DNA from 2 places in the Moraxella sp. DOX410 genome. Region 2 is predicted to be linked to the other one. Evidence: predicted binding sites of a transcription regulator. Region 2 holds the regulator's gene; the other holds the start of a gene.
What was found. Region 2 encodes PhoB, which activates phosphate uptake and scavenging genes when phosphate is short. Its sites were predicted from a motif close to TGTCATNAANCTGTCATAA; they were not measured.
Positions count from the first base shown of each region.

Region 1 (3,430 bases), 180 kb from region 2:
ATAGCTTTGGGGTGGAAGTGGATTTTCCGTTTTATACCGGTGGGCGGACACGCGCAGGCGTTGAGCAAGGCACTCTGCAAGCGCAAGCGGCAAAAAGTCGCCTCGCCTATGTGTACCAAGCTGCGATGACTCAGACCAGCCAAGCGTATTTAAATTTGGTCGCACAGCGTGCCACGATTAAAGCCCAGCAAGTTGCGGTGGAGGCCAATCGCCGCGTCGCCCAAGCGTCAAAAACAGGCTATGATTTGGGGGTGCGCTCGATGGTAGATACACTACTGGCAGAGCGCCAATATCACGCTGCCAAACGCGATTTGATTAATGCGTATTTTGATTATTTAAATGCCTACATTGACCTACAAAAAGCTGCGGGCAATCTGACCGATGAGACGGTCAAAGTGTTAGATAATCAGCTGATTTGATGCTTTTTTTGGCAAAATTTTAAGCTAAAAAACCCCGCCTATCGGCAGGGTTAATTTGCGTAGTAAGCTGACGCAAATGACTATTTAACTTTCGTCCATTCTTTACGAACCGCAGCTTTGGTGTCGGCAGGTAGCGGAACGTAGTCAAGAGCGGTTGCTTGTGCATTGCCGTTAGTAAATGCCCAGTCAAAGAATTTAAGCGCTTCTTTCGCTTTAGCACCACCCGTACGGGGTACGAGGATGAACGTCGCTGCAGAGATTGGCCAAGCGTTGGCTGCTGGCATGTTAGTAATCGTCACCGCAAAACCAGGGTATTGTGCCCAGTTAATGTTTGATGCTGCGGCAAACGTTGAATCGTCAGGCAGGACAAATTTACCCGCGCGGTTTTGAAGTTGGGTATAAGCTAAACGGTTTTGTTTTGCGTAAGCATACTCAACATAACCGATGGAGTTTGCAACACGTTGTACGTTGCTTGATACGCCTTCGTTACCTTTACCACCCACGCTTGCTGAAGCATTAGGCCATTTAACGGTTTTGTCCGCGCCTACTTTTGCTTTCCAATCGCTTGATACTTGGCTTAGGTAGTTAGTAAATACGAAAGTAGTACCTGAACCGTCTGAGCGGTTAACGGTGGTAATCTTAGCGGCAGGTAGGGCAACACCTGGGTTTAATGCTTGGATACGTGCATCGTTCCAAGTAGTGATTTTGCCCATATAGATGTCAGCAAGGACGGTGCCCGATAGTTTTAATTGACCGGGTTTGACGCCAGCGATGTTGACCACAGGTACGATACCGCCAATGACTGCGGGGAATTGGATTAAGCCGCTGGCATTTAGCTCTGCTGGGCTCATGGGCGCATCAGTGGCACCAAAATCAACCGTTTTTGCTTGGATTTGTTTGATACCGCCTGAAGATCCGATACCTTGATAGTTTACTTGGTTACCCGTTGCTTTTTGGTAGTCGCTTGCCCATTTTGAGTAAACAGGTTGTGGGAAGGTTGCACCAGCGCCTGTGATGTTGACAGCATTGGCTTGTACGCCTACAGCAGCGAATGCCACACTGACGATTAAATGTGATAGTTTCATAATGATTCCTTGATGGACAAATGAGATGATTGTCAGGGAAGATGGTAACTTAGCTTGGGAGTCGCCAACTAATGTGTCGCGTTTTAAATCACCCAAAGCTGAAAAATTGTTGCCATGTTAATGTAACAAAATGTCAAATCTATTACGGTTATGTTAAAGTTTGATGACATTGAAATGTTTGTTAGGTTTTTTGCTCGGTTTATATGATGCAATATCAGCGAATAGGCGCGCTATTTTTCATCATTTTGTCGTAATTTTTAGTTATAGTTAGCTTTTCTTTAACGTCTTTTTTAATCACAATTTTGCACAGTCCATGAGTCACAATCCATGAGTTAGGAAGGGAAATATGAATTTAATTGGTGAGCATTTATCAAAAAGTTATGACCAAGATTTACAAAACTTGGTCAATTTATTTTTAAAAATGGGTGGCATGGCAGAAGCCAATCTCACCAAAGCAATTGAATCTTTGGTAAAAAGTGATGTGGCGCTTGCCGAAGATGTCATTGATGGTGACAAAGAAATCAACTTTACTGAGCAGCAGCTTGATGATTCGGTGGTCAAAGTATTGGCACGTCGTCAACCTGCCGCAACCGACTTACGCCTAATCATGGCAGTGAGCAAATGCAGTGCTGACATTGAGCGTATTGGTGATGAAGCCAAAAAAATCGCCAAGATGGCGCGCCGTGCCACCCGAGAAGGTCAATCACCGATTGGGTATCATGAAGCGCATCAAATGGGTAATTTTGTGCAGATGATGCTAAAAAATGCGCTAGAAGCTTTTGCCAAGTTTGATGCAACAGGTGCTTACCGAGTAATAGAGCAAGATAGTGAAATTGATGCGATGTACAAATCTGCGTCACGTGCGATGATGACCTACATCATGGAAGATGGTCGCTATGTAGCAAAAGTCATTGATATTTTATGGGTACTACGTTCGATAGAGCGTATTGGTGCGCATGCGCGTAATATCGCTGAGCAATTGATTTTTTGTATTACCGGTGAAGATGTGCGTTATCAAAAACTGGGTGCCAACAAAGACAGTGCATTTAACCCCGCAGCTAGCCATGAAATCGCCGATGCCTCACTAGATTATCAACCGAGCAATGGCGAAAACTAACATTTGCTAGCAACACCTACTGTTAGAGGCAGTGAGCTATCCGTGTTAGGTTATTTTAATGGACGGTTGCATGGTATTTTTAAGTGATTCTGCTACACTGTAGCCTATCAACTTTTGGTGAAAAAACGATAGGAAACACCATGTCTAGCGAATCACTTAAAACCCCAATCCCCACACCCACTGGGGAAAATATCACCCAAAAATCATTACTTATTTTTGACTTGGACGGTACGTTGATTGATAGCGTGCCAGATTTGGCGGACGCCGTCAATGCGATGCTAACCACGCTTGGCAAAGCCAACTTTAGCGAAGATGTCATCCGCAACTGGGTGGGCAATGGCGGCAAAGTGCTGGTGCAACGTGCCTTATCAGGCTCACAAACCATTGACCCCAATCTCACTGAAAACGATACCAATCAGGCGCTTGCTTTATTCTTTGACTACTACCATCAAAACACCTGTGTCAGAACCCAGCCCTATGTAGGGGTGAGCGAAGGGTTGCGTCAGCTTAAAGAGCAAGGCTATACCCTCGCTATCGCCACCAATAAACCCATTGATTTTGTTCCTGCGATTGTCGAAAAATTGGGTTGGCAAGCCCTTTTTGCTTATATTTTGGGTGGTGATAGCTTGCCTGCAAAAAAACCCGACCCAATGCCACTACTGCATGTCTGTGACCAATTAGGCTTTAGCATCGCTCAAAGCTATATGATTGGTGATTCCAAAAACGATATTTTGGCAGGGCAAAATGCGGGCATGGATACATTAGGATTGTCATACGGCTATAACTATGGGCAGGATATTCGTGACTAT
Region 1 is NZ_CP135138.1:29,595-33,024, forward strand. It holds gene RNZ41_RS00125 (TolC family protein) at 1-419, shown strand, start outside; gene pstS (phosphate ABC transporter substrate-binding protein PstS) at 500-1,504, opposite strand; gene phoU (phosphate signaling complex protein PhoU) at 1,851-2,621, shown strand; gene RNZ41_RS00140 (phosphoglycolate phosphatase) at 2,762-3,430, shown strand, end outside.
Region 1: pstS (phosphate ABC transporter substrate-binding protein PstS) is a predicted target of PhoB. The motif match lies at 1,655-1,673, and genes of this name have one in related genera.

Region 2 (3,430 bases):
ATGTAACGTGCTGTCGATATGCAAATGAATCATATGGTCGTATGACTTGTTGTACATTTGCGCATCGTCAAACAATTGCATCAGCATTTTGGGAATATCAATGTCTTTGGGCTCAGCGGGCTTTTCATCGTTCTCTAGTCGAGATAATAACAGTAAGTCATTGATGATGTTATTCATGCGCTGACTTTGCTGCATCATCTGAGTAAACGCGCGAGCAATACGCGGATCTAAATCAGGCTGTTCACTCAAAGTCTCCACATACCCCATGATGACGGTAAGCGGCGTGCGAAGTTCATGCGAAACATTTGCCACAAAGTCTTTTCGCATCTGTTCTAAATGCTGAAAACGGGTGACATCATAAATCAGCAGTAATTTTTCTTGCCCAAATTTGGTAATCTTGCACTGCACATAGCGCTCGATATTAGACGGGTTATGGATACGCACACCATCTGGATAGTCTTCAATGTGGTGATAATATTGATGAAAAAGCGGGTTGCGAATAATGGTCAACACATTGCGACCTTGGTCGGGCGCTTTAAATTGAAAAAGCCGCTCGGCAGAGTTGTTCCACCATTCGATACAGTCATTTTTGTCAATCAGCATAATCGAGTCTTGCAATGCGCTTAGCGAGTCGCGCACTTTTTGCACCAGCGAAACGGTTTGCTGATGCGCCAATTTCTCTTGGCGATTGACTTGGTAGATATTGCTGGCAACGACACTAAGGTTGGACTCAAATGCAGGCGGCGGCTCATCGGGATTTTTGTTATACCATGCTTTAAAGCGTTGTATTGACCATAAAAAATATAGCTGATACAGGCACAGCCCTATCGCCAGTCCCCAACCCCAAAACCCTAATAGCCCGCCAATCAACAGCCCGGCAACCCCAGCTGTGACGACGGGTGAAATGCTCGCCCACATATTAATTTTTCTAGCATCCATTGAGAAAGCTTACTATAGCGAAGTTGGGATAAGTTGGCAAAAATTTCAATGCGATTAATAAGGCTATTGTTAGTCGATTTTATTAGAAAAGCGATAGCCTGTGCCACGTACAGTTTGGATATAGTCCGCAAACCCAAATGGCTCAAGCACTTTACGCAGGCGGCGGATATGCACGTCAATGGTACGATCTTCGACATACACATTGCCACCCCACACTTGATCGAGTAGCTGGGTGCGGGTATAAGCGCGCTCAGGATGACTCATAAAGAAAGCAAGTAGCCGATACTCTGTCGGTCCGATATCTACCGCTTTGTTATTGGCACTCACGCGCTGACTGGCAGGGTCTAGCGACAAGCCGCCTACGTCAATGGGTTTTTCGCCTGACAATGCGCTACTACGGCGCAATACCGCTTTGATACGGGAAACCAATTCACGGGTGGAAAACGGCTTGGTGATATAGTCATCTGCCCCAGCGTCAAGTCCTTGGACTTTGTTGTCCTCTTCGCCTTTGGCGGTGAGCATGATGATAGGAATTTCAGAGAGCATTTCATCTTTTTTCAGGCGGCGGCATAAATCAATGCCTGATAGCCCATTGGGTAACATCCAATCTAATAAGATAAGGTTGGGGCGATGATCTACCGCCAAATGATGGGCTTGAGAGACTTCTGAGGCTTGCAAACAATCAAATCCTGCCATCTCTAGTGTGGTTACGATCATTTCTCGAATGGCAGGCTCATCTTCCACTACCAAAATAGTTTCATTTTTCATAAATTTCTCAAGCGATAAAGTAAGCAACTGTTTACCAAAATAATTTTATGACAATAATATTACAATGCCCATATTACAACTTCAGAATATGACAAAAAAATGACAACGATAAGTTTTTAGAGGTTTTATTTGTGCTGTTGTAAAAAATTCGGCGTTTCACTCAATTTTTATTACTTAATATAGGTCGCATCACAGTTCAAAAATAAAATTTATCGGACCATCATTGCAACTGCTGACTTGCATATCTGCGCCAAATTCGCCTGTTTGCACAGCTGCATATTGCGTCTTGGCATACCCTACTATCTGGGCAAACAAAGCTTCGGCCGTGTCGGGTGCCATCGCAGGCTTAAAATCAGGACGTCTACCCGATTGGGTATTGGCAAGGAGGGTAAACTGCGACACTAACAGTAAGCCGCCATTAACCTCTTGCACATTTTTATCCATTTTGCCTAGCTCATTTTCAAATACGCGATAGGTGAGGATTTTATCAATCATTTTTTGCCCCATGGCGAGCGTATCATCATGCCCAAGGCCAAGGTAAACAAGTACGCCGTGTGCAATCTCGCCGACGATTTGTTGTGAGTGAGGCGCTTGGTTAACTGCTACTTTGGCAAATTTCACCCGTTGTAGTACTGCTTTCATGATTTTTCCTATCCGTCAGTTTGAGCGTAAGCGGCTTAACTTAACAGCTAGCTTGTCGCTTAACTCGTAGCCCAGTGTTTAATATACCGTGATTCTAAGGGGGATTTTGATTATAATAAGCCAACTTTAAAATGCCAATCTCGAGTAACTTATGACCTTGTTTACCACATTACAATCGCTTGTCCCACAACAAAAAATCAGTGAAATCGCAGGTCGTCTTGCCCAAAGCCGTCATCCGATGGTGAAAAAAACCTTTATTCGTACCTTTGCTTCGGTGTATGGCATCAAGCTAGAGGAATATGCGCGCGGTAGTTTTTCTCAGTATGACAGTTTTAATGATTTTTTTACCCGTGAGCTCAAAGACGGCGCGCGCAAGATTGATGATGACCCAGATGCGCTTATCTGTCCTGCAGATGGCATGATATCGCAATTGGGGCAAATCGATAAAGACCAAATCCTGCAAGCCAAAGGCAAATCGTATGAAGTTGGGCAATTGCTCGCGGATTATGAACTTGGTAAAGCCATGCAAGAGGGGAGTTTTGTCACCGTGTATTTGGCACCGACCAATTATCACCGCGTGCATATGCCGTTTGACGGTACCTTGGTAGAGACCATCTATGTGCCAGGACAGCTATTTTCGGTCAATAACGAGACCGCTGAAAACATTACCGATTTGTTCGCCCGTAACGAGCGCTGCGTGTGTGTGTTTGATACCGAATTTGGTAAAGCTTGCGTTGTGCTAGTCGGGGCGATGATTGTAGCAGGGATTGAAACAGTGGCCACAGGCAAAATCAAACGTAGCGATCGCGTGCAGCGTCAAACCCATCACATGACGCTGAAAAAAGGCGATGAACTTGGGCGGTTTTATTTGGGCTCAACGGCGATTGTGGTATTACCAAAATCAGCGGGCATGGCTTGGGGTGCAGGTCTTTATAATTCAGTGCCTGTGACAATGGGTCAACGTTTGGGTACTTTTTTGCAGTAAGCTGTCAAGGTATAGGCTAAAAAAGGTAGCAAAGGCTGCCTTTTTTATGCTGTGTTTTAGCCAATCTGCATGGTTGATTGCTCACATAAACTAAAC
Region 2 is NZ_CP135138.1:212,272-215,701, forward strand. It holds gene phoR (phosphate regulon sensor histidine kinase PhoR) at 1-939, opposite strand, end outside; gene phoB (phosphate regulon transcriptional regulator PhoB) at 1,009-1,707, opposite strand; gene dtd (D-aminoacyl-tRNA deacylase) at 1,897-2,349, opposite strand; gene asd (archaetidylserine decarboxylase) at 2,501-3,334, shown strand.